3 regions of the Polaromonas sp. P4_F4 genome follow, and region 1 is predicted to be linked to each of the others. Evidence: predicted binding sites of a transcription regulator. Region 1 holds the regulator's gene; each other region holds the start of a gene.
What was found. Region 1 encodes sigma-54, which starts transcription at its own class of promoters, with help from an activator protein. Its sites were predicted from a motif close to TGGCANGNAANCTGCTTT; they were not measured.
Positions count from the first base shown of each region.

Region 2: a site for sigma-54 is predicted at 3,188-3,205, ahead of glnT (type III glutamate--ammonia ligase). Genes of this name have one in related genera too.
Region 3: a site for sigma-54 is predicted at 1,216-1,233, ahead of AC1DUR_RS02595 (ammonium transporter). Genes of this name have one in related genera too.

Region 1 covers NZ_JBFUJO010000008.1:42,570-50,198, reverse strand. Annotated here, with positions in the region: gene argS (arginine--tRNA ligase) at 1-1,197, shown strand, start outside; gene AC1DUR_RS10710 (SPOR domain-containing protein) at 1,279-1,908, shown strand; gene AC1DUR_RS10705 (thiol:disulfide interchange protein DsbA/DsbL) at 2,212-2,874, shown strand; gene lptA (lipopolysaccharide transport periplasmic protein LptA) at 3,035-3,646, shown strand; gene lptB (LPS export ABC transporter ATP-binding protein) at 3,661-4,497, shown strand; gene AC1DUR_RS10690 (RNA polymerase factor sigma-54) at 4,639-6,186, shown strand; gene AC1DUR_RS10685 (THUMP domain-containing class I SAM-dependent RNA methyltransferase) at 6,324-7,629, shown strand, end outside.
Region 2 covers NZ_JBFUJO010000006.1:204,625-212,253, forward strand. Annotated here, with positions in the region: gene AC1DUR_RS09265 (FMN-binding glutamate synthase family protein) at 1-105, opposite strand, end outside; gene AC1DUR_RS09270 (protein glxC) at 107-793, opposite strand; gene AC1DUR_RS09275 (class II glutamine amidotransferase domain-containing protein) at 781-1,689, opposite strand; gene glnT (type III glutamate--ammonia ligase) at 1,702-3,096, opposite strand; gene AC1DUR_RS09285 (helix-turn-helix domain-containing protein) at 3,258-3,860, shown strand; gene AC1DUR_RS09290 (electron transfer flavoprotein-ubiquinone oxidoreductase) at 3,923-5,629, opposite strand; gene AC1DUR_RS09295 (HutD/Ves family protein) at 5,685-6,296, opposite strand; gene AC1DUR_RS09300 (electron transfer flavoprotein subunit alpha/FixB family protein) at 6,300-7,277, opposite strand; gene AC1DUR_RS09305 (electron transfer flavoprotein subunit beta/FixA family protein) at 7,324-7,629, opposite strand, start outside.
Region 3 covers NZ_JBFUJO010000002.1:615-8,243, reverse strand. Annotated here, with positions in the region: gene metX (homoserine O-succinyltransferase MetX) at 1-112, opposite strand, end outside; gene AC1DUR_RS02600 (TMEM165/GDT1 family protein) at 365-928, opposite strand; yybP-ykoY riboswitch at 930-1,133, opposite strand; gene AC1DUR_RS02595 (ammonium transporter) at 1,314-2,516, shown strand; gene AC1DUR_RS02590 (sigma-70 family RNA polymerase sigma factor) at 2,621-3,187, shown strand; gene AC1DUR_RS02585 (zf-HC2 domain-containing protein) at 3,227-3,478, shown strand; gene AC1DUR_RS02580 (RNA recognition motif domain-containing protein) at 4,171-4,629, shown strand; gene AC1DUR_RS02575 (SDR family oxidoreductase) at 4,846-5,622, opposite strand; gene lptC (LPS export ABC transporter periplasmic protein LptC) at 5,679-6,386, opposite strand; gene AC1DUR_RS02565 (KdsC family phosphatase) at 6,383-7,003, opposite strand; gene AC1DUR_RS02560 (KpsF/GutQ family sugar-phosphate isomerase) at 7,000-7,629, opposite strand, start outside.

The sequences.
Region 1 (7,629 bases):
TTCTATTACAACGACGCCGGCGTGCAGATCCAGACCCTGGCCACCAGCACGCAGGCGCGCGCCAAAGGCCTCAAACCGGGCGATGCCGGCTGGCCCGAGCCCGCCTACAACGGTGACTACATTGCCGACATCGCCAATGACTTTCTGGCCAAAAAGACCGTCAAGTCCGACGACCGGGAGTTCACCGCCAGCGGTGATGTCGAAGACATCGACTCGATCCGGCAGTTTGCCGTGGCCTATTTGCGCCATGAGCAGGACCTGGACCTGCGGGCCTTCTCGGTCAGGTTTGACAACTACTACCTCGAGTCCAGCCTGTACAGCTCGGGCCGTGTCGACAGCGCGGTGCAAAAGCTCAAGGACGCCGGTAAAACCTACGAGCAGGACGGCGCGCTGTGGCTCAAGTCGACCGACTACGGCGACGACAAAGACCGCGTGATGAAAAAGGGCGACGGCAGCTACACCTACTTTGTGCCGGACGTGGCCTACCACCTGGCCAAATGGGAGCGCGGTTTCAGCAAGGCCATCAACATCCAGGGCATGGACCACCACGGCACGATTGCCCGCGTGCGCGCCGGGCTGCAGGCCGCCAGCGCCGGCATTCCGCAGGGCTACCCCGACTACGTGCTGCACACCATGGTGCGCGTCGTGCGCCATGGCGAAGAGGTCAAGATCTCCAAGCGCGCCGGCAGCTATGTCACGCTGCGCGACCTGATCGAATGGACCAGCGCGGACGCCGTGCGCTTCTTTTTGCTCAGCCGCAAACCCGACACCGAGTACGTCTTTGATATCGACCTGGCGCTGGCAAAAAATAATGAAAACCCGGTGTACTACGTGCAATACGCCCATGCGCGCATCTGCTCGATTCTCGGCACTTGGGCCGCGCAGGGCGGCGATCAGGGCCAGCTGAAAAGCGTGGACCTGTCGGCACTGGTCAGCCCGCAAGCCCAGGCCCTGATGCTGCTGCTGGCCAAGTACCCCGACATGCTCAGCAACGCGGCCGCCGGTTTGGCGCCGCACGACGTGGCCTTTTATCTGCGCGAGCTGGCCGCCTGCTACCACAGCTATTACGACGTCGAGCGGATTCTGGTGGACGATGAAGCCGTCAAGCTGGCGCGCCTGGCGCTGGTCGCCGCGACGGCGCAGGTGCTGCACAATGGCCTCAAGGTGCTGGGCGTCAGTGCGCCCCACAAAATGTAGGCAACCATGAAGCACACACAGCGGAATTCAGAGCGAAATTCAGAGCGGGATTCAGAGGCAGGCAAGAAAATTGGGCAAGGTATGAGAAAACAACAAGGCGGAACCCTGCTGGGTCTGGTTATTGGCGCGCTGATCGGCCTGGGCGCCGCGCTGGCCGTGGCGGTCTACATCACCAAAGTGCCGGTGCCTTTCATGAACAAGAGCCAGTCGCGCAATCCCGACAGCGACGCCGCGGAAGCCAAAAAGAACCGGGACTGGAACCCGAATGCCCCGCTGGCGGGCAAAACGCCTGTGAAGCCGCTCCCTTCTGCTTCCAGCGCTTCCGGCGAACCCGGCATTGTGCCGGCCCCCGCCACGGCGACCGCGCCCAAGGCAGCTCCCGCGCCCCCGGCGAAGCCCGCCACCTCCGCGGATCCGCTGGGCGATCTCGCCAAGGCCAGGGCGGACGCCGCGCCCGCCGTCTCGGGCGTTGACCCGTTCAGTTATTTTGTCCAGGCCGGTGCATTCCGTACGCCAGAAGACGCGGAGCAGCAGCGCGCCAAGCTCATGCTGCTGGGCGTGCAGGCCAAGGTGAGTGAGCGCGAGCAGTCGGGCCGAACGGTGTACCGCGTGCGCGTTGGCCCCTTTGATAAAAAAGAAGACGCCGACAAGGTCAAGGAGCGGCTGGACGGCAACTCGATAGAAACGGCCCTCGTCAGGGTGCAGCGCTAGAGTGTGGTGTTGCACGCTATCCGGTACATAAAACCGTGTCTTTTTGCCCATGGCGGCGTTGCAAATCCTCGCAATAGTGGAACTATTGCTGTGGTTTGCGCCTTGCCCTGAACAAAAATCCATCGGTTTTATTTGTACCGTCAAGCATGCAACACCACACAGGGTGAACTTTTATGGGCGGGGGCGTACCAACCCCTGTACGAAACGGCCGGCCGGCTTGTTTTTTTCACTGAATAAGTAAGTGGCCGCTTTGCAAAATACCCCCACACAGACCCACAGACCAGGAAACCAGGAGAAAAATTGATGCAACGACGTGAGTTTTCGCTTTCAGCCGCTACCGTGGCAGCCGCCGCCACTTGGGGAGGCGTTGCGCTGCCCACAGCCGCGCAGGCTCAGGCCCGCGCCTTCAAGGAGGGAACGGATTATTTGACGCTGGGCAAACCCGCTCCCACCGACGTGCCTGCCGGCCAGGTCGAAGTGGTGGAATTTTTCTGGTACAGCTGCCCGCATTGCAACGCCTTTGAGCCGCAACTCGAGGCCTGGATCCAGAAAGCACCCAAAGACGTGACCGTCAGGCGCGTGCCGGTGGCCTTCCGTCCCGATTTTGAGCCGCAGCAGCGTCTTTTTTATGTGCTGGAAGCCATGGACAAGCTCAATGAACTGCACAAAAAGGTGTTCAACGCGATCCATATCGAGCGCCAGGCGCTGAACACGGCGGATCAGGTGGCGGCCTGGGCGGAGAAGCAGGGCCTGAGCAAGGCCAAGTTTGTCGAGCTGTACAACTCGTTTTCCGTCAGCACCAAGGCGCGCAAGGCCACCCAGTTGCAGGACACCTACGCGGTCGACGGCGTGCCGGCCCTGGGCGTCGGCGGGCGTTACTACACGTCTGGCCAGCTGGCCCAGACCATGGACAGGGCCCTGCAGGTCACCGATTACCTGATCGCGCAATCGCGCAAGGCCAAATAAGCGCACGGCAAGTCGAACGTCATATGCCAACGCCCGGCGTTGGCCCGAAAACCTGCCCACCCGTGGCGGGTTTTTTTATGGGCCCAATTCGCCCTCGCCGCCATTCCCGTAGCTGGCATGGCTACAATCACTCCAAACCAGCAGCAAGATTCGTGCCTTTATGAAACACCCCTTTTTTCCCTTGATCGTGCTGGCCGCACTGGCGGCCGGAGCGGTGTTTCCCGCCGCGGCCGAGCGGGCTGACCGCGACAAGCCGATGAATGCGGAGGCCGATGCCCTGCGTTACGACGACCTGAAACAAACCAGCGTGTTCACCGGCAATGTGGTGATCACCAAGGGCACCACCATTGTTCGGGGCGAGCGTGTGGATGTCAGCCAGGATCCCCAGGGCTACCAGCAGGCCGTTGCCGTGGCGGCCCCGGGCAAGCTGGCCTTTTACCGGAAAAAGCGCGACGGCGTGGACGAGTACATCGAAGGGGAAGGCGAGCGGATCGAATACGACAGCCGTGCCGATACCGTCAAATTCATCAAGCAGGCCGTGGTGCGGCGCTACAACGGCGCGACCCTGGTCGACGAAACGACCGGCTCCCTGATTGTTTATGACAACAACACCGATGTGTTCACTGTGGATGGGGGCGCGCAAAACCGCACGGCCACCAATCCCACGGGGCGGATTCGCGCCATGCTGTCGCCGCGCGGCGCCGCATCGGCTCCGCAGCCGCCGGCCGGACCCGCGCTCCGTTTGCGTCCCGGCACCACGCTGGGGCCATGACGGAAACCCGAAAAATGGACAGAACGGACAATCAAGCCGCGGATGCGGTGACTGACACATCGTCGGTCAATACCCCGGCAGTCAACAGCCCGGCGGCCAGTACCGCACCGCCCAGCCGCTTGGTGGCCCAGGGGCTGCAGAAATCCTATGGCAGCCGCAAGGTGGTGCAGGATGTCTCGCTGTCCGTGCAAAAAGGCGAGGTGGTGGGCCTGCTGGGCCCCAATGGCGCGGGAAAAACCACGTCGTTCTACATGATCGTGGGGCTGGTGCGTGCCGACGCGGGTGAGATCTCCATTGACGGCCAGTCGGTCGAGCACATGCCGATTCACCTGCGCGCCCGCCTTGGGCTGAGTTACCTGCCGCAGGAAGCGTCGATTTTTCGCAAGCTCACCGTCGAAGAAAATGTGCGCGCCGTGCTGGAGCTGCAGCTGGACGCCAGCGGCAAGCCGCTGGGCCGCGCAGACCTTGAAAAGCGGCTCGATGCGCTGCTGCAGGACTTGCGGGTCGATCATCTGCGCGACTCGCCGGCGCCGGCGCTGTCAGGGGGCGAGCGCCGCCGCGTCGAGATTGCGCGTGCCCTGGCGACGCAGCCGCGGTTCATCCTGCTCGACGAGCCTTTTGCCGGCATTGACCCGATCGCCGTGATCGAAATCCAGCGCATCATCGGTTTCCTGAAGTCGCGCGGCATTGGCGTGCTGATCACCGACCACAATGTCCGCGAAACGCTGGGCATTTGCGACCATGCCTACATCATCAGTGACGGCCATGTGCTGGCGACCGGCACCCCTTCCGAGATTGTGAACAATGCCGATGTACGCCGCGTTTACCTCGGTGAACACTTCAGAATGTGATGGCTCCCCCCCGTTGTCGCTCACTGCGTGTAGCTCCCTCCCCCCTGCAGGGGGCGGCGCCTGCGCCCCGGCAAAGCCGGTTGCGCGGCCCCCGCTTGGTTAATACATCCCAACTCGCTTTGTCGTGCGCTTAGGGATGTCATGAAACAAGGCCTGTCCCTCCGCGTTTCGCAGCATTTGGCTCTCACGCCCCAGCTGCAGCAGTCGATTCGCCTGTTGCAGCTGTCCACCCTTGAGCTGAGTCAGGAAGTCGAGCAGATGCTCGATGAAAATCCGTTCCTGGAAGTGTCGGAAGAAGCCGCGCCACGCGAGGAATTTGGCCTGGAGAATGCCGACACGCCGGTCAGCCAGGACAGCCGGGAGTTTGAGTTTGCTGGTGATTCAGTAGCAGGAAGCCCTGATGAACCAAGGGTTGCAAGCCAAAACGATGTAGATACAGGGCCCGAGATCAGCTCCGAGGCCAAGCTGGAAGAAAGCTGGGAAGGCGACGGCACGGTGGAGTCGGCGCCGGACGACAGCGAATGGGGCGGCGACGCGCCGGCCCGCAAAAACAATGTGGACGACAGCGAGGCCGAGGCTTCCGACCTGGCCCGCAGCCATGAGTCGCTGCAGGACCATTTGCACCGCCAGTCGCTCGGCCTGCGCCTGTCGGAGGAAGACCAGGCGGCGCTGCATTTCCTGATCGAGTCGCTCAATGACGACGGCTACCTCGAAGACAGTCTCGCGTCACTGGCCGCCGGCCTGGCGGGCGACGACCTTGAGCAGGCGGAAGAGCTGGAACAGCACTTTGCCATGGCCCTGAAGCTGCTGCAGCACATGGAGCCCGCTGGCGTCGGCGCCCGCAACCTGGCCGAGTGTCTCGGCCTGCAGCTGCTCGACTGCAAGGACTGCGACGAGACCCGCGCAGCGATCGCCATGTGCAAGCAGCCCATGGAACTGCTGGCCAAGCGGGATATGAAGCGCCTGTCCTACCTGTGCGGGTTTCCGGAGAGCGTGATCAGGGGCGCCATCGCCGTGATCGGCCGGCTGGATCCCAAGCCCGGACGGCGGTTTGTCAACGTCGAGCGCAACCTCATCGTGCCCGACGTGATCGTCATCAAATCGGGCCGCGGCTTCAAGGTCTCCCTCAACAGCGAGGTCATGCCTCGTCTGCGCGTGCACGACATCTATGCCAATGCGCTGAAGCAGCACAAGGGCCAGAACGGGCAGGCCTTGCAGCAGCGCTTGCAGGAAGCGCGCTGGTTCATCAAAAACATCCAGCAGCGCTTTGACACCATCCTGCGCGTGAGCAGTGCGATTGTGGAGCGGCAAAAGAATTTCTTCACCCACGGCGAGCTGGCCATGCGTCCGCTGGTGCTGCGCGAAATTGCCGACGAACTGGGCCTGCACGAGTCCACCATCTCGCGTGTCACCACGGCCAAGTACATGAGCACGCCGTTCGGCACCTTCGAGCTCAAGTACTTTTTCGGCTCCGCGCTGGGCACCGAGACCGGCGGCAACGCGTCGAGCACGGCGGTGCGCGCCCTCATCAAGCAGTTTGTCTCGTCCGAGAGCCTGAAAAAGCCGCTCAGCGACAACCAGATTTCCGAAATGCTCAAGGAGCAGGGCATTGAATGCGCGCGCCGCACCGTGGCCAAGTACCGCGAGGCTTTGCGCATCGCGCCTGCCAACCTGCGAAAGTCGCTTTGAATGTAGCCCCCACGGTCGCCCACTGCGTGTGGCTCCCTGCCCCCCGGGGGGGCCGCTGCGCCTGCGGTCTGGCAAAGCCAGCCGCGGCCCCTGCTTGAAAAGAAGCCCGTCACCCAGCCAGCCGCAAACCTTCATTCATGAACCAACTTCAACTCTTTTTACCCTGCGCCGCCGGCGTCGAGGCCTTGCTGGCCAGCGAGGTCAAACGCATCACCGGCATCGAAGGCAAGGCCTGGCGCGCCGGCGTGCAGCTGCAGGGCTCCTGGCGCGACGCGCTGCAGCTCAACCTGCACAGCCGCCTGGCTCAGCGGGTGCTGATCGAGCTGCAGCACAACCAGTACCGCAGCGAGCAGGACCTCTACAACGCGGCAGCCAGCGTCGCATGGGAAATCTGGTTCACGCCGAAGCAGACCTTCAAGGTCGAGATCACTGCGCAGCACAGCCCGCTGACCAGCCTGAACTTTGCGGCACTCAAGGTCAAGGACGCCATTGCCGACCGCTTCCGCGCCAAGTACGAGGTGCGCCCCGATGTGGACACGCGCTGGCCCGACGTGCGCGTGTATGTGCACCTGACGACAGACACGGCGACCATCTACATCGACACCTCGGGCGAGCCGCTCTTCAAGCGCGGCTGGCGCGAAGACAAGGGAGACGCCCCCCTGAAGGAAACACTGGCCGCCGCCATGATTGCCGCCAGCGGCTGGGACCAGCAGTGCAAAGAGGGTGTGCCGCTGTACGACCCGTGCTGCGGCTCCGGCACCATCGTGATCGAGGCGGCGCAGATTGCCTGCAACATCGCGCCCGGCATCAACCGCCGCTTTGCCTTTCAGAAATATTTGCCCTTCCAGGCTCACGTGTGGGAGGGACTGCTCGACCAGGCCGAGGCGGCCATCACGGAGCCGACGGCACCGGTGTTTGGCAGCGATGTGTCGTTCCGCATGGTGGATTTTGCCGAGCGTAATGCCGAGCGCGCGGGCGTGGCCAACGCCGTGCAGCTGCGCGGCGGCGACGCGCTGCAGCGCATGCCGCCCGCGCCGTCGGGCGTGATGCTGGTGAACCCCCCCTATGGCGAGCGCATTGACGTGGCCGGCGTGGCCGGCATCACCGGCGTGCAGGGGCGCGACCAGCGGCGCCAGCAGGGCCATGGCGTGAGCGGCTCCTGGGACGGCACCCAGGCCATCGACGAGTTTGGCCAGCCGCTGCCGCGTGATGCATCCGAAGCCGGCCCGGCTGACGCTCCGCGCGACCGCTCGGCCAACCCGGGGCGCGAGCAGGCACAGACAGAAACCGGCGAAGAGGCCTCCGACTTCTTTCCCCGGCTGGCCACTCACTGGAAGAAGAACTACGCCGGCTGGACGGCCCATGTGCTCACGCCCGACCTGAAGTTGCCCGGCAAGATGCGCCTGAAGGAGTCGCGCCGCGTGCCCATGTGGAACGGCCCGA
Region 2 (7,629 bases), on a different contig from region 1:
GCGAATCTCGGCCAGCGTGGCCGGATCGAAGGTTGCCGAAAAGCGCGGCGGAGTCTGTGCGGCGACGGGCGCGGCCAGCGTCTGGGCGGAAATGGGTGCGTTCATGTCAGTAGGCTCCTGCGTTGTCAACATGGAAGTTGTAGAGAGTGCGGGCAGACCCGAAAAGCCTGAAGGCGCCGGTGTCCACGTCGGTATGGCCGGCCTTGGCCAGCAGGTCGGCCAGGATGCTGCGCTCGGCCTCGCCCATGGTTTTTTGCTCGCAGTCGGAGCCCAAGCTCTTGACCTTCCCGCGCACGAAGATGCGGGCTTCGTAGAGCGAGTCGCCCAGCGCTTCGCCGGCGTCGCCGAGCACCACCAGGTTGCCGGCTTGCGCCATAAAGGCCGAGAAGCTGCCTACCGAGCCGCCCACCACCACATCCGCGCCCTTGAGCGAGATCGCGCAGCGCAGGCCGGCATCACCGTCGATGACCAGCAGCCCGCCCTGGGCCGTGGCACCGGCGGCGTTGGAGGCGAAGCCCTTGACGTGGACCTTGCCGCTCATCATGTTCTCGGCCACGCCGGTGCCGGCGCTGCCGTTGATGATGACGTTGGCGATCTGGTTCATGCCAGCGGCGTAGTAGCCGGCATGGCCTTCCACCGTGATGCTGACGTCGGCATTCATGCCGGCTGCAATCGCATGGGCGCCGTTGGGGTTGTCGATCTGCACCGACAGGCCGGGCTTGGCCTGCTTGTGCAGGAACTGGTTCACCTCACGCAGCGGCGTGGCTGCGAGGTCGAATTTCATGCTTTCCATACGTACATCTCCTCCGGGGCGGGTTCAAAGACATGGGCGTGCTTGACGCCGGGCAGGTGGGCCAGCGAGCGGAACTCGGATGCGATGGCCACGTAGTCATCGGTCTCGGCCACCACCGCCGGCTTGCAGGCGAAGGGGTCGCGGATCAGCGCGAGTTCGTTGGGCGTGCCCATCAGGAAGGTGTAGAAGCCGTCGAGCACTTCGAAGCCCTTTTGCAGCGCGTCCTTCAGGCTGTCGCCCTCGCGCAGGCGCCACTCCAGAAAGCGGGTCGCCGCTTCGGTGTCGTTGTCGGTGTCGAACTGGATGCCGTAAGGCGCCAGCATGCGGCGGATGCCGTTGGGGTTGGACAGCGAGCCGTTGTGCACCAGGCAGAAGTCCTCGCCGGCGGTGAACGGATGAGCGCGGTCGGCCGTTACAGCGGACTCGGTCGCCATGCGGGTGTGGCCGACGAGGTGGCTGCCCTTGAAGTCGGCGAAGCGGTAGCGCGCCGCGACTTCGGCGGGCGTGCCGATGTCCTTGTAGAGGTCGATGCTCTGGCCTGCGGAGAACACCTGCAGCAGCGGCTGGTAGCCGTGCAGCCAGGCCTTGACCGTGTCGGGCGAACCGTCGAAGGCGATGATGCCGTGGTTGCCCTTGGCCTCGACCGAGGCGTTCACGCCGAACGCGCCGTTCAGCGCGGCGACGAGGGCCTGCCAGTCGTACGTAGCACCACCCTTGACCAGGCCGGAGAACACGCTGACCTTGCGGCGGCCATCGGCCAGCGGCGGCGTGAAGACGGCCAGGCCGGCCGAGTCGGGGCCGCGCTCGGTCATGCCGATCATCATGGGCACCATGAGTTCGCCGAGCTGCTCACGCAGCGCCGGCGTTTTCACCAAAAGTCCAACTATTCCGCACATGGCGTTTCCCTTTCAAAAGAATTCGAGGTATTGCTTGATTTCCCAATCGGAGACGTGACGCTGATACTCCAGCCACTCCATCCGCTTGAGCTTGAGGAATTCCTGGGCGACCGGGCCCAGCGCATCGCAGACCAGCGTGTCAGCTTCCAGGGCGTCGAGTGCCAGGCCGAGGTTCTGCGGCAGCAGGCCGATGCCCGCCTCGCTGAGTTCGCTTTCGCTCCACTCGTAGAGGTTGGTGTTGCGCGGCACGCCCGGGTCCAGCTTGCGGTCCACGCCGTCGAGGCCCGCGGCGATGACGGCCGCGGTGGCCAGGTAGGGATTGGCCGCACCGTCCGGCAGGCGCAGCTCCAGCCGGCCCTTGGGGATGCGGATCATGCTGGAGCGGTTGTTGTCGCCGTAGGTGATGTAGGCGGGTGCCCAGGTCGCGCCGGTGAGCGAGCGACCAACCACCAGGCGCTTGTAGGAGTTGACGGTGGGCGCGCACAGCGCGGTGAGCGCCGGTGCATGCGCCAGCAGGCCGCCGAGAAAGTGATAAGCCAGCTCGGAGAGTTCGAGGCCGCGTGCATCGCTCTTATCGCAAAACAGGTTGCTCTTGCCGTCGCCGATGGACATGTGCATGTGCATGCCGTTGCCGGGACGGTTGGCAAACGGCTTGGGCATGAAGGAGCACAGCAGGCCCATGTCGTTGGCGATCTCCGACGCCGCCATTTTGAAGAAGACGAAATGGTCGGCCGAGGTCAGGCAGTCGGTGAAGGTGTAGTTCAGCTCGAACTGGCCGTTGGCATCCTCATGGTCGATCTGGTAGACGTCCATGCCCACGGCGCGCAAGTCGTTGGACAGGCGCTCCAGGAAGGCACGCGTGCGCGACAAGCCCTTGTAGTCATAGCAGGGCTTGGCCAGCGTGTCGCTGGGATCGCACGGTGCGAGCGCACCCTTGTCGTCGCGGCGCAGCAGCGAGAACTCGGGCTCCAGGCCGGTGAAGAGCGTGTAGCCGCGTTCCGTCAGTCGCTCGATCTGGCCGCGCAGCACCACGCGGCTGTCGAAGGCCCAAGGCTCGTTCTCGACATGGCCTTCGCAAACCATGCGTGCCAGACCCGGTTGCCAAGGCACCAGCGACAGGGTGGAGAGGTCGCCCTTGGCCATGAAGTCGGGGCCGTGCGGCTCGATGCCGACGCCGGAGATGGCGAAACCGGCGAAGCCCGCGCCCTCTTTCATGATGGAAGGCAAATGCGCTACCGGTACCGACTTGGCCTTGGCCACGCCGTGGATGTCTACGAACTGGGCCAGCACGTAGCTGACGCCCTGCTCAAGCAAATAGGCCTGCGCCGCCTCGACCGTGTCGAAGCGTGGCGAGGGGACCAGCGTACCGGCCGGCGCGGCCAGGCGGGAGGTGGGATCTGACTTCATGGAACAAGCTCCTTGGGTCTTAACAAAATAGTGCAACGCACTACGGGGAACGACTTGCTCCATGGTTGAAGCTTATCGCATTAATTCCTGTGATGCAACATTTATGCCTACTGCGAACTATTTTTTTGGTGCATTAAACTTGCTCAAAAGCACTGCCCACCATGACCACTCCCGTTGAAATCCAGCCCCCCTCCCTCGAAGAATCCGTCGGCGCGGCCATCCGCCAGCTGCGCCTGCGCGACGGTCTGACCATCGCCCAGATCGCTGAACAGGCCGGCCTTAGCAGGGGAATGCTCTCGAAGATAGAGACCGGCAGCACCATGGCTGGCATGGACACACTGGCTCGCATTGCACGCGCGCTTGGCGTGTCCATGTCCATGTTGTTCAGCAAGTACGACGCAACTGCTGCAACCGCGCAGCACGTCAAAAGTGGTGCAGGCATGGAAGTGGTGCGTCGGGGCACCAAAGACGGGCACACCTACCACCTTCTGGCATACGACCAAGGGCCCGTCAAACTCTTCGAGCCCTTTCTCATCACCATCGACGACGACAGCCAGCGCTACCCGACCTTCCAGCATCCCGGCACGGAATTCCTGTACATGCTCGAAGGTGTGATCGAGTACCGCTGTGGCCAGCAGACCTATGTGCTGCAGCCGGGCGACTCGCTGAGTTTTCAGGGCGACGTGCCGCACGGGCCGGAGAACCTGACGCAATGCCCGATCAAGTTCCTTTCCATCATCATTTATCCGCGCAACCCGGAATGAAAAAGAGGCCATCAAGCTGGCCTCTTTTATTTAACGCACAAAACGCCTACGCGCCAGACGCTTCACATGCCCGCGTAGTTCGGCCCGCCGCCACCTTCGGGCGTGACCCAAACGATGTTCTGCGTCGGGTCCTTGATGTCGCAGGTCTTGCAGTGCACGCAGTTCTGCGCGTTGATCTGCAGGCGGTCGGTGTTGTCGGCGTTCTTCACGAACTCGTAGACGCCCGCCGGGCAGTAGCGGCTCTCGGGGCCGGCGTATTTCGCCAGGTTGATGGTCACCGGCACGCTCGCATCCTTGAGCGTCAGGTGCGCGGGCTGGTGCTCTTCGTGGTTGGTGTTGGAGACGAACACCGAGCTCAGGCGGTCGAAGGTGAGCCTGTTGTCCGGCTTGGGATAGGCGATGGACTTGCACTCGGCCGCGGGCTTGAGGCGCGCGTGGTCGGGCTCGGTTCGGTGGATAGACCAGGGAGGGCTCTTGATGCCCAGCTTGGGCAGCAGCCACTGCTCGATGCCGGTCATGAATGAGCCGACATACACGCCCTTCTTGAACCACTGCTTGAAGTTGCGCGACCGGTCCAGCTCTTTGGCCAGCCAGCTCTCGGCGTAGGCCTTGGGGTAACCGGCGAGTTCGTCGTGCTGGCGGCCGGCAATGACGGCGTCATAAGCAGCTTCGGCGCAGAGCATGCCGGACTTGATCGCAGCGTGGCTGCCCTTGATGCGGCTGGCGTTGAGGTAACCGGCTTCGCAGCCGACCAGGGCGCCGCCGGGGAACACCGTCTTGGGCAGGCTGAGCGCGCCGCCCGCGGTGATAGCCCGCGCGCCGTAGCTGACGCGCTTGCCGCCCTCCAAATAAGCCTTGATGCTGGGGTGCGTTTTCCAGCGCTGCATTTCCTCGAAGGGGCTGAGGTAGGGATTGGTGTAATCCAAACCCGTGACCAAACCCAGCGTGACCTTGTTGTCTTCCAGGTGGTACATGAAGCCGCCACCGTAGGTGTCGCTGGCCATGGGCCAGCCGGCCGTGTGGATCACGAGGCCGGGTTTGTGTTTGGCCGGATCGATTTCCCAGAGCTCCTTCACGCCGAGGGCGTAGGACTGCGGATCCTTGCCTTCGTCAAGCTTGAAGCGATTGATGAGCTGGCGGCCGAGGTGGCCGCGCGCGCCTTCGGCGAACACGGTGTACTTGCCGTGCAGCTCCATGCCGAGCTGGAAATTGTCGGTGGGCTGGCCGTCCTTGCCGATGCCGAGGTTGCCGGTAGCGACACCTTTTACCGAAGGTAAGCCCCCATCTTCGGAACCGTCGTCGTTGTAGAGCACTTCAGCGGCGGGAAAGCCCGGGAAGATTTCCACGCCCAGGTTCTCGGCCTGCTGCGCGAGCCAGCACACGACGTTGCCCAGGCTGATGACGTAGTTGCCTTCGTTGTAGAAGCACGCGGGCACGAAGAAGTCGGGTATCTTGACGGCGCCGGTCTCGCTGAGGAAGAGGACTTCGTCGGCGGTGACGGGCTGGTTCAAGGGCGCGCCGAGTTCTTTCCAGTCGGGGAAGAGTTCGGTCAGCGCCTTCGGGTCCATCACGGCGCCGGAGAGGATGTGCGCGCCGGGCACGGAGCCTTTTTCGAGCACGACGACGGAAAGCTCCGTGCCTTTTTCAGCGGCGAGCTGCTTGAGCCGGATGGCCGTGGCCAGGCCGCCGGGGCCGCCGCCCACCACGACCACGTCGTATTCCATCGCTTCGCGGGGGCCGAACTGGGCCAGGATTTCTTCGGTGTTCATCGGGGTGGGCTTGAATTGTTTTTGGGGGAAGAAAGCGACAACGCCAAGCCGGCGTTCAAGGGCTGAGCTGCGCCACCAGCAGACAGGCATCGAGGCTGAGCGCCTCCACGCGCAAGGCGCCCGCCAAGCCATGGAAATGCAGGCCTTCGCCCAGCCCCACATGCTGCTCGATAGCCGAGGCCGCACGCGTGCCGCGAAACGACAGGCTGAACTCCCCCAAGGCCACCAGCACCACCAGGGCGCCGCTTTCAGCCAGCGACAGCTCGGCGCTGCTCCGGTGGGCGCTGACGGCGGCCGTTGCCTGGCCGCGCCGCGTCATCACATTGAACAGGCGCACCGGGCCCTCGCCCAGCTCGGTGGCCAGCGCCAGCTCGCCGTCGAAGGCATGGCCGTCGCCGAGCCGGGTGAACCGCAAGGCAGCGGCATCGGCGCGCAAGGTGAGCTGCCGGCCATCGGCCAGCAGCGCCTGGCGATCCATGCCGGCAAAGACAGAAAACGGGCCGTCGCGGCGGATGTCCGCCAGGCTGACGCGCCAGTCCCAGCCGCCATCACCCGTCCCGAAGGCGGCGATCTGCCGTGTCTGGCCGCCGCCATTGCGCCAGGGCTCGGCCACCAGGTCCGACACGGCAAAACGGCGCAGCCCCGCGGGCAAAGCGGCGACGTTCATGGCTCAGGCCGCGGCCGATGCAAGCGATGCGACCGGCGCAGCCGGCAGGCCGGCCTGCAGGGCCGGCAGCGCGTCGAAGAGGTCGCCGACCACGCCGTAGTCGGCGATCTGGAAGATGGGGGCGTCCGGGTCCTTGTTGACGGCGACGATGCAGTCGGCGTCCTTGATGCCGGCCAGGTGCTGGATGGCGCCGGAGATGCCCAGCGCCACATAGACCTGCGGCGCGATGGTCTTGCCGGTCTGGCCGATCTGCACGGTGTTGGCGGCAAAGCCCGCGTCCACCGCGGCGCGCGAGGCGCCCACGGCGGCCCCCAGGCAGTCGGCCAACGCCTCGACCCTGGCCATGCTCTCCCGCGAGCCCACACCCCGGCCGCCGGCCACGACGATGTGCGCCCGGCCGAGGTCCGGCCGCGTGCTGGCGGCCGCCTCCCGGCTGAGGAGGCGTGTGCGCGTGTCCGGCGCCACGGCGGGCACCGGGGTGATGGCCACGGCTGATTCGGCGTGGCCCACCGGCTTGAAGCTGCTGGCGCGCACCGTCAGAAAGGTCATCAGCGCGGTCGAGCGGACCTGCGTCAACACGACGCCGGCATAGGCCGGGCGTTCCAGGGTGTCGCCGTCGACACGCGTCACATCCGACAGGTAGGCCGCGTTGCACAGGGCCGCCGCACGCGGCAGCGCGGCGCGCGCGGCCAGGGTGTGCGCAGCGATCACCCAGCCATAACCGGCGGCCATGGCGGCCAGTTGGCGGGCGCGGGTTTCGGCGCCGGGCGACGCGAGCGCGGGGTCATCGGCCACGAGCACCATATCCACGCCGTGCAGCTGCGCGGCCTGGGTGGCAGCGGCCGTCAGGCCGTGGCCGATGAGCAGCAGGTGGACCTGCGTATCAGCGATAGCGGCCAGCCGTGTGGCCGCCTTCACCACGTGGGCGGTAGAGGGGTCGAGTTGCAGGCCGTCGCAGGCCGCCAGGACGAGGATGTTCATCAGAAGACTCCGGGAATTTCAGCGAATGAGCGGACGGGCGAAAGGTTCAGACCGCCTGGAAGGCCGGCAGGCCGCGCAGGCGATCGACCAGCGCGGGCATGCCAGCCAGTCGCACGCCGGGCGCACGCGCCGCGGGCTCGGCCACGCCCAGCAGCTGCACCCAGGGCTGGCCGCTCTCGGCCAGCGAGGCGGCGGGCAGCGTGGTGATGGTGGCTTTTTTCGCCCGCATCATGGCGGGCAAGGTGATGTTGCGGGGATCGCACAGGCGCAGGTCGACGCTGAGCACGGCGGGCAGGCTGAGCGCGAGTTGCTCGGCGCCCATATCGGCATCGGTGGAGACCTGCAACTCGTC
Region 3 (7,629 bases), on a different contig from region 1:
AGGTTTCATAGCTCAGGTCATAGGCGCGGATCGACGCGCCGCTTTGCAGCGGCAGGGCGTCCGCAAAGTGCATGGACTTTGGCGTGGCAACAAGGACTGAAGCAGAAGACACAGAAGACACGATAGAAAGGCCCGTGATCGAAACAAGACTGGATTTACTGGACTGGACTGGAAAGTGAAACGGCAAAAAGAAAACCCGGCATCGCTAAGGGCGAGTCCGGGTTCATGGATGTTCGTCTTTAGCGGTACTTTTTAAGCGCCCGCAAGCTGAGCAAATCGGCGCTGCGGCAAGTATAGCAAGGCTGAAGCGGCGCCCCGCAGGTCGCCTTGCGCCCTGACCGGTGTGCCTGTCGGGCACCGGCGTTCAGGCGGGTATCAGCAGCGCGATGGCACCCAGCACCGCAAAAATCACCGCCGACACGAGATGAACCACGCGCAGCGGCACCAGGCGGGTGACACGCTCGCCCAGCCACACCACGGGAGCGTTGGCCAGCATCATGCCCAGGGTGGTGCCGGCCACCACGCCCAGGTACATGTCGTAGCGGGCGGCCAGCATTACCGTGGCGATCTGGGTTTTGTCGCCCATCTCCGCCAGGAAAAATACGAGGACGGTGGTGCCGAACACGCCAAGGCTCGGCGACTGGCCGCCGGCGTCGTCCTCGAGCTTGTCCGGAATCAGCATCCAGGCCGCCATGGCCAGGAAAGACGCCCCCAGAATCCAGCGCAAGGCCTGGGGGCTGATCATCGTGGTGACCCAGGCGCCCAGCGCGCCCGCCATGGCGTGGTTGGCGATGGTGGCGACCAGAATGCCCAGGACGATGGGCCAGGGTTTGCTGAACCGGGCGGCCAGCAGCAGGGCGAGCAGCTGGGTTTTGTCGCCCATTTCGGCGAGGGCGACGATGCCGGTGGAGATGAGGAAGGCTTCCATGAATGACTCCGGCCGGTACAAAACCCATGACTGCACGGCGACCCCCGGCCTATAACTTTTTCAAGCTATGGAGGCTGTGCAGTCAAAGGTCTCGCCAAGTCCGAAAACCGTTTGCGCCATGCCGGCCCTGTTGCAAGGCCAGACAAGTCTGTTGACGCAAACCCCTCTCACTCAAGGAAGGAGGCTACTCCCCAATGACAGCCTGCATTCTACCAAGCCCTCCGCGACCGGGCAGCGAAGGCGCATGAACCCATACGGCGGCGTTCCGATGCACCAACGCACATTTATGGCGCATTTCTTGCTTGTATTTGGTGCGATTTCGGGATTTTCCTGAGATACGCACCAAAACAGCACTAAAACACCCCATTTCACCCAAGAGGAACTTATGGAAGCACTAAAACAGGGCTCGGATGCCCTGTTCATTCTGCTCGGCGGCATCATGGTGCTCGCCATGCATGCCGGTTTTGCCTTTCTGGAGCTGGGCACCGTCCGCAAAAAGAACCAGGTCAATGCACTCGTCAAGATCCTGGTCGACTTCTCGGTGTCGACCGTGGTCTATTTCGTGGTGGGCTACGGCGTCGCGTATGGCACGCATTTTTTTGTCGGCGCGGAACAACTTGCCGCTAAAAACGGCTATGAGCTGGTCAAGTTCTTCTTTCTGCTGACATTTGCGGCCGCCATCCCGGCGATTATTTCGGGCGGCATCGCCGAACGCGCACGCTTTTACCCACAACTGATCGCAACGGCCGTCATCGTGGGCTTGGTCTATCCGTTCTTCGAAGGCATCGCCTGGAACCAGCATTTTGGCGTGCAGGCCTGGATCAAGTCGTTCACCGGCGCGGAGTTTCACGATTTCGCCGGTTCCATCGTGGTCCATGCGGTGGGCGGCTGGCTGGCACTGCCCGCCGTGATTCTGCTCGGCGCACGCAGCAACCGCTACCGCAAGGACGGCGCGGTCTCGGCTCACCCGCCTTCCAATATTCCGTTTCTGGCGCTGGGCGCCTGGATCCTGACGGTCGGCTGGTTCGGTTTCAACGTGATGAGCGCGCAGACCATCGACAGGATTTCCGGCCTGGTGGCCGTGAACTCCCTGATGGCCATGGTGGGCGGCACCCTGGCCGCACTGGTGTTCGGCAAGAACGACCCAGGCTTTGTGCACAACGGGCCGCTGGCCGGGCTGGTGGCGGTGTGCGCCGGCTCCGACCTGATGCATCCGCTGGGCGCGCTGGTGGTGGGCGGTGTGGCTGGCGCTGTGTTTGTGGTGATGTTCACGCTGACGCAAAACAAATGGAAAATTGACGACGTGCTCGGCGTCTGGCCGCTGCATGGCCTGTGTGGCGCGTGGGGCGGAATCGCAGCCGGCATTTTTGGCAGCCAGGCACTGGGTGGCTTGGGCGGGGTGAGCCTGGGCGCGCAATTGATCGGCAGCGCCATGGGCGTGGCGTGGGCGCTGCTGGCAGGCTTTATCGTGTATGGCGCGCTCAAGGCTTCGCTCGGGCTGCGGCTGAGCCAGGAAGAGGAGTTTGAAGGCGCCGACCTGTCGGTTCACCGCATCGGCGCCACGCCTGACCGGGAAGTCAACTGGTAATTGTGGTTGCGGCCGGCAATCCCCCGCCTGCGCAGGCGGGGGGTGTCCGCCACCAATTGCAGCGTGGCGCACACAAACAGCCCCGCTGCCGCTAGACTGCCCCCATGCCGACTTTTGAAGAACAGCTGGTTGAACACCGCGTCTACCTGCTCCGCTTTGCGCGCCTTCAGCTGCGCAATGACGACTGGGCTGAAGATGCGGTATCGGAAACATTGCTGGCCGCACTGTCCAGGCCGCAGAGTTTCGGCAATCGCTCGCAGCTCAAGACCTGGCTGGTCGGCATCCTCAAGCACAAGGTCATCGACCTGATTCGCAGCAACGCACGGCTGGTGGCCCTGCCGGATGCGCAGGTTGACGAGGAGGGCGACGAGCTTGATCGTCTGGCATTCAAGGCCGACGGCCACTTTGCCGAGATGCCCAATGATTGGGGAGACCCCCACCAGACCTTGCAGCAAGTGCAATTCTTCGAAATTCTGGATGCCTGCATGGAGCGCTTGCCGCCGGCGCTGGGCCGGCTGTTCCTGATGCGTGAATGGCTGCAGCTTTCTTCACAGGAAGTCTGTAAGGAGCTGTCTCTCACGCCGACCAACCTGTATGTCCAGTTGCATCGGGCCCGGCTGCGCCTGCAGGAATGCCTGAATATCCACTGGTTTGGCAAGCACAGCGCCTGAACATTCAAGCATTTAACCTAACCCTAACGGCTTTTTGGCGTGAAACCGAATATCACTTTGCTAAGACGCACCTGCCGGCAGGCTGCTGCGCTGCTGATCGCGCGAGAAGACCATGTCCTCAGCATGCCCGACCACGTCGCGCTGAAATTGCATCTGCTGGCCTGCAAAGCCTGTCCCAAATTCGAGAACCAGATCCTGACCACGCGCGCCGCCATGCGCCGCTGGCGCAACTACACCAGCGATGCGGAACGGGCGGCCGACAAGACTTCAGCCGATCCGTCACCCGACTAAAACCATCATGGTCATCGCAGCGGGGGTGGGCACGCCTGGGACTGCCCCGTCCAGATCCGGCGCCAGCCTGGCTCACTGGCCACTGACCCTGCAAATTTATGTAACTATTTACCTGTCTGGTGCAAGGTTTGTTTGTCCTGCACCCATGCCGGCAATGGCGTTTGCGGCGCTTCAGCAGCCAGTCGCCCTCCTGCATGTCCACATGCCTGGCGAGCCCGCGGCGGGATATTCTGGGGCAGGGGTCGCACCGAAGGCTTTGTGGTGTGTAGGCGCTAACTCTTCTGAAACATTAGCTGCAGCTTTGATTTAATTCCTGCATCAGCAACCGCTTCAATTTGTCCGTCCAGCGGTTTTCAGCCGTTTTCCCTGCGTTTTCAACCCGCCAACATTGACCCCGGCTGGCCAGGTGGCGACCATCAGGCGCTGCGGATATGCCGTGCAGCGTCTCCCATGAGGCCCGCGAAATCGTCAAAGCCAGTGTTCATGCGGGCTTTCACTACCCCGGGTAATCACGATAGCTGGTTGTATTTTGAATAAGTGAAGCATAATATGCGGGTGTAAATGCCAGCAATGCCGGTATTACACACGTTAGGTGATCGGTCAGTTTCGCGCGCTACAGCGGTACGTATCAAGATTTGTTGTGCTTTCGGGACCCCATCGCTTTTGTTTTTGTGTTTTAGAGGAGTCCCTTCATGGGCAACAAACTATACGTCGGCAACCTGCCTTACTCGGTGCGTGACGAAGACCTGCAACAATCTTTTGGCCAATTCGGCTCTGTTACCAGCGCTAAAGTCATGATGGAACGCGACACCGGTCGCTCCAAAGGCTTTGGCTTTGTCGAAATGGGCAGCGATGCAGAAGCCCAGGCGGCGATCAACGGCATGAACGGTCAGCCTCTGGGTGGCCGCAGCGTCGTTGTGAACGAAGCACGTCCAATGGAAGCACGTCCTCCACGTAGCGGCGGCTTCGGCGGCGGCTCTGGTGGTGGCGGCTACGGCGGCGGCGGCGGTGGTGGTGGCGGCTACGGTGGTGGCGGCGGCGGCCGTTCCGGTGGCGGCGGTAGCGACGGCGGTTTCCGCAGTCCTTACGGCGGCGGCGGTAGCGGCGGTGGCCGTTCCGGCGGCGGCGGCGGTGGACGCGGCGGCTACTAAGCCCTGTACCCCATAGCTGGCTAATGCGCCAGCGCATCCCCGGTCATCATCGGGGATGACCCTGAAAAGGCTTCAAGACTTCGGTTTTGAAGCCTTTTTGCTTTGTAACCTGCTTAAACAGTGCACAAGCCGCTACTCTTTTTATAGCTGCCGCGCAGCAAAAAGGGCAGTGTGCCGCACCAGCCGCAGGCCGGCAGCGTCGTCCGGCAAGCTGAATCAGCCCAGGCTCTGCCGATGCTTGCGCGGCCGCCCGGCCAGGGCCTTGTCAAATACCACGTTGGGCAGTACACGCAGCAACTTGGCCACCACGCCCATTTGCCACGGAATCACGCGGTAGCTGCGGCCGGCCTGGATGGTGGCGAAAGCCTTGTCGGCGAACACCTCGGCCTTCATCAGAAAGGGCATGCCATAACGGTTTTGCCGTGTCAGCGGCGTGTCGATGTACCCCGGGGAAATCGTCACCACCTTGACGCCGCTGGGCCGGAGTTCGCCGCGCAGGCTTTCACAGTAGCCAATGACCGCCGCCTTGCTGGCGCAGTAAGCGCCGTGGCCCGGCAGGCCGCGTATGCCGGACACGCTGGCAATACCCACCAGTGCGCCGCTACCGCGCGCCACCATGGGCGCGACAAAGGGATGAAAAGTGGCGGCCATGCCGACATTGTTGGTGGCAAAGGTCTGCGCCATGACATCAAGATCCATGCGCTCGGCGGTGTCCATGCCAATGCTGACGCCGGCATTGGCAATCACGACATCCGGCACGCCCTGCGCCGCGATGCAGGCCGTCCCCGCCGCCACAATGCTGTCGATGGAGGACACATCGGCGCTGTAAATTTGATAGCGGTCGGCACCGATTGCATGCGTCTCAGCCCATGACTGGACTTCCGCGGTGCGGCGCGCTGCAAGTGCCAGCCGGTAGCCCGCCGCGTAAAACCGCAGGGCCAGCGCCTGGCCGATGCCGCTGGAAGCGCCGGTGATGAACACGAGTCTGGACATGCTGGGCTCCGGCAGGCGTTGAGATGCGGGCGGGCCGAGGCGCGATGTGGCTGCGCTCAGCGAGCAGAAGGACCCGCGCCTGCGGCACTGGCGGCAGACCGTGGCACCAGCACCCCGCGGACGCGCCCCTTGAGGTCGGCGACCTGGTCGAGGTTGTCGTAGGCAAAGTTGTCGCCGGTGAACTGGTCGGTGCCACGGATCAGGACCACCGGCTTGTGCGACTTGACGCGCTCCTCGTTCAAAAACGCATGGAGAAATTCACCCCGAAACTCCAGCCGTGGCGTCTGCTTGCCGCTCGCATCCTGGCTGGCCTCGCGCACCACCCGCGCATTGCCCGTCAACTGGACTTCCGAGCCGTCGCCGTTGCTGTAAGCACGATTGGCCGTGGCCGTGGTGAGGTGTCCCTCGGCATTGATGCTGCGAATGCGGGCCTGGTCGATTTCCAGGATGTCGGTGTCCGGGAAATGCCGGGCCTCGACACCGTAAATTTCACTTTTGAGCTTGCCGCCTTCGTCAAAGTTCTTGACGGTGAACTTGTGCATGAAGTAATCCACGTCGTGGCTCACCTCCCTGGCCTGCTCGGGGGCGCTGAAGCTCGGTGTGTTGCGCACCAGCCAGTAGGTGCCCAGGGCCAGCGCGCCCATCATCAGCAGCGGCATGTAAATGGCGATGCTGTCCCACAGGCGGTAGGCCATGCGCCACGACCGCCTCAGCTGGTACAGCGCGCCGCTTCGCCCGCGGACTGAGCCGGTCGCCGTGGTCATTGTGTGTAGGCCTGCAGCAGACCGGCATAGCGGCCACTGGCAACGAGCAGCAGGTCGCACAACTCGCGTGCCGCACCATGGCCTCCGCAGGCTTGCGTGACATGGTGGGCCTGCGCCCTGACCTCCACGTGTGCATTCGCCGGCGCGCAGCTCAGCGCCGCGCGGCGCATCACGGGCAGGTCGGGCCAGTCATCGCCCATGGCGGCCGCAGCAGCCCAGTCCAGACCCAGGGCCTGCAGCGTGATCTCGGCGGCGGGGCGTTTGTCTTCGGTGCCAAAGTGCGCGTGGGTGATGCCCAGGGCCTGCAGCCGGGTGCGCAGCACGGGGCTGTCGCGGCCCGTGATCACCGCAGGGGTGATGCCAGCCTTTTGCAGCAGCTTCAAGCCCAGGCCATCCAGAATGTTGAAGCGCTTGAGGGTTTCACCGTCCTCGGACAGGTAGAGGCCACCGTCCGTCAGCACTCCGTCCACGTCGAAGAAGGCGACGCGTATGCCCTGGCCCTTCAACAACAGCTCCGGTGCGAAATTCAGGGCCGGGGCGCTGTTGCTGCGCGTCCCGGGGGACGGCGCGGCGGACGCAGCAGACGCAGTGGCAGGCGTGGCAGGCACGGAGGTCATATGACTTTGGCTCGCATCAGGTCGTTGGTGTTGAGGGCGCCACACAACACGCCACCGTCGTCAACCACCAGCACGCTGGTGATGCGGAATTGCTCCATCAGCTCCACCGCTTCCACGGCCAGGGCATCCGGCCGCACGGTGCGCGGATTGGCATGCATCACGTCGCCGGCCCGGCTGCTGCGCAGGTCCACGCCTTTTTCAACGAGGCGGCGCAAATCACCGTCGGTGAAGATGCCCAGCACGCGCTGCTGGTCGTCCACCACAGCAGAAGCGCCCAGCCCCTTGGCGCTCATTTCGCGCATGAGCTCGGTAAAGCTGGTGTCGGGACCCACTCGCGGAACGTCGTCGCCGCTGCGCATGACATCACTCACATGGGTGAGCAGCTTGCGGCCCAGCGAGCCACCGGGGTGGGAGCGGGCAAAGTCTTCTTCCCTGAAGCCCCGCGCATCCAGCAGCGCCACGGCCAGCGCATCGCCAAGCGCGAGCTGGGCCGTGGTGCTGGCGGTAGGCGCCAGGTTCAAGGGGCAGGCTTCCTGCTCCACGCTGCTGTCCAGCGTGACGCGCGCCTGTTTGGCCAATGCAGACTGCAGGCCACCGGTGATGGCCACCAGCGGCACACCCTGGCG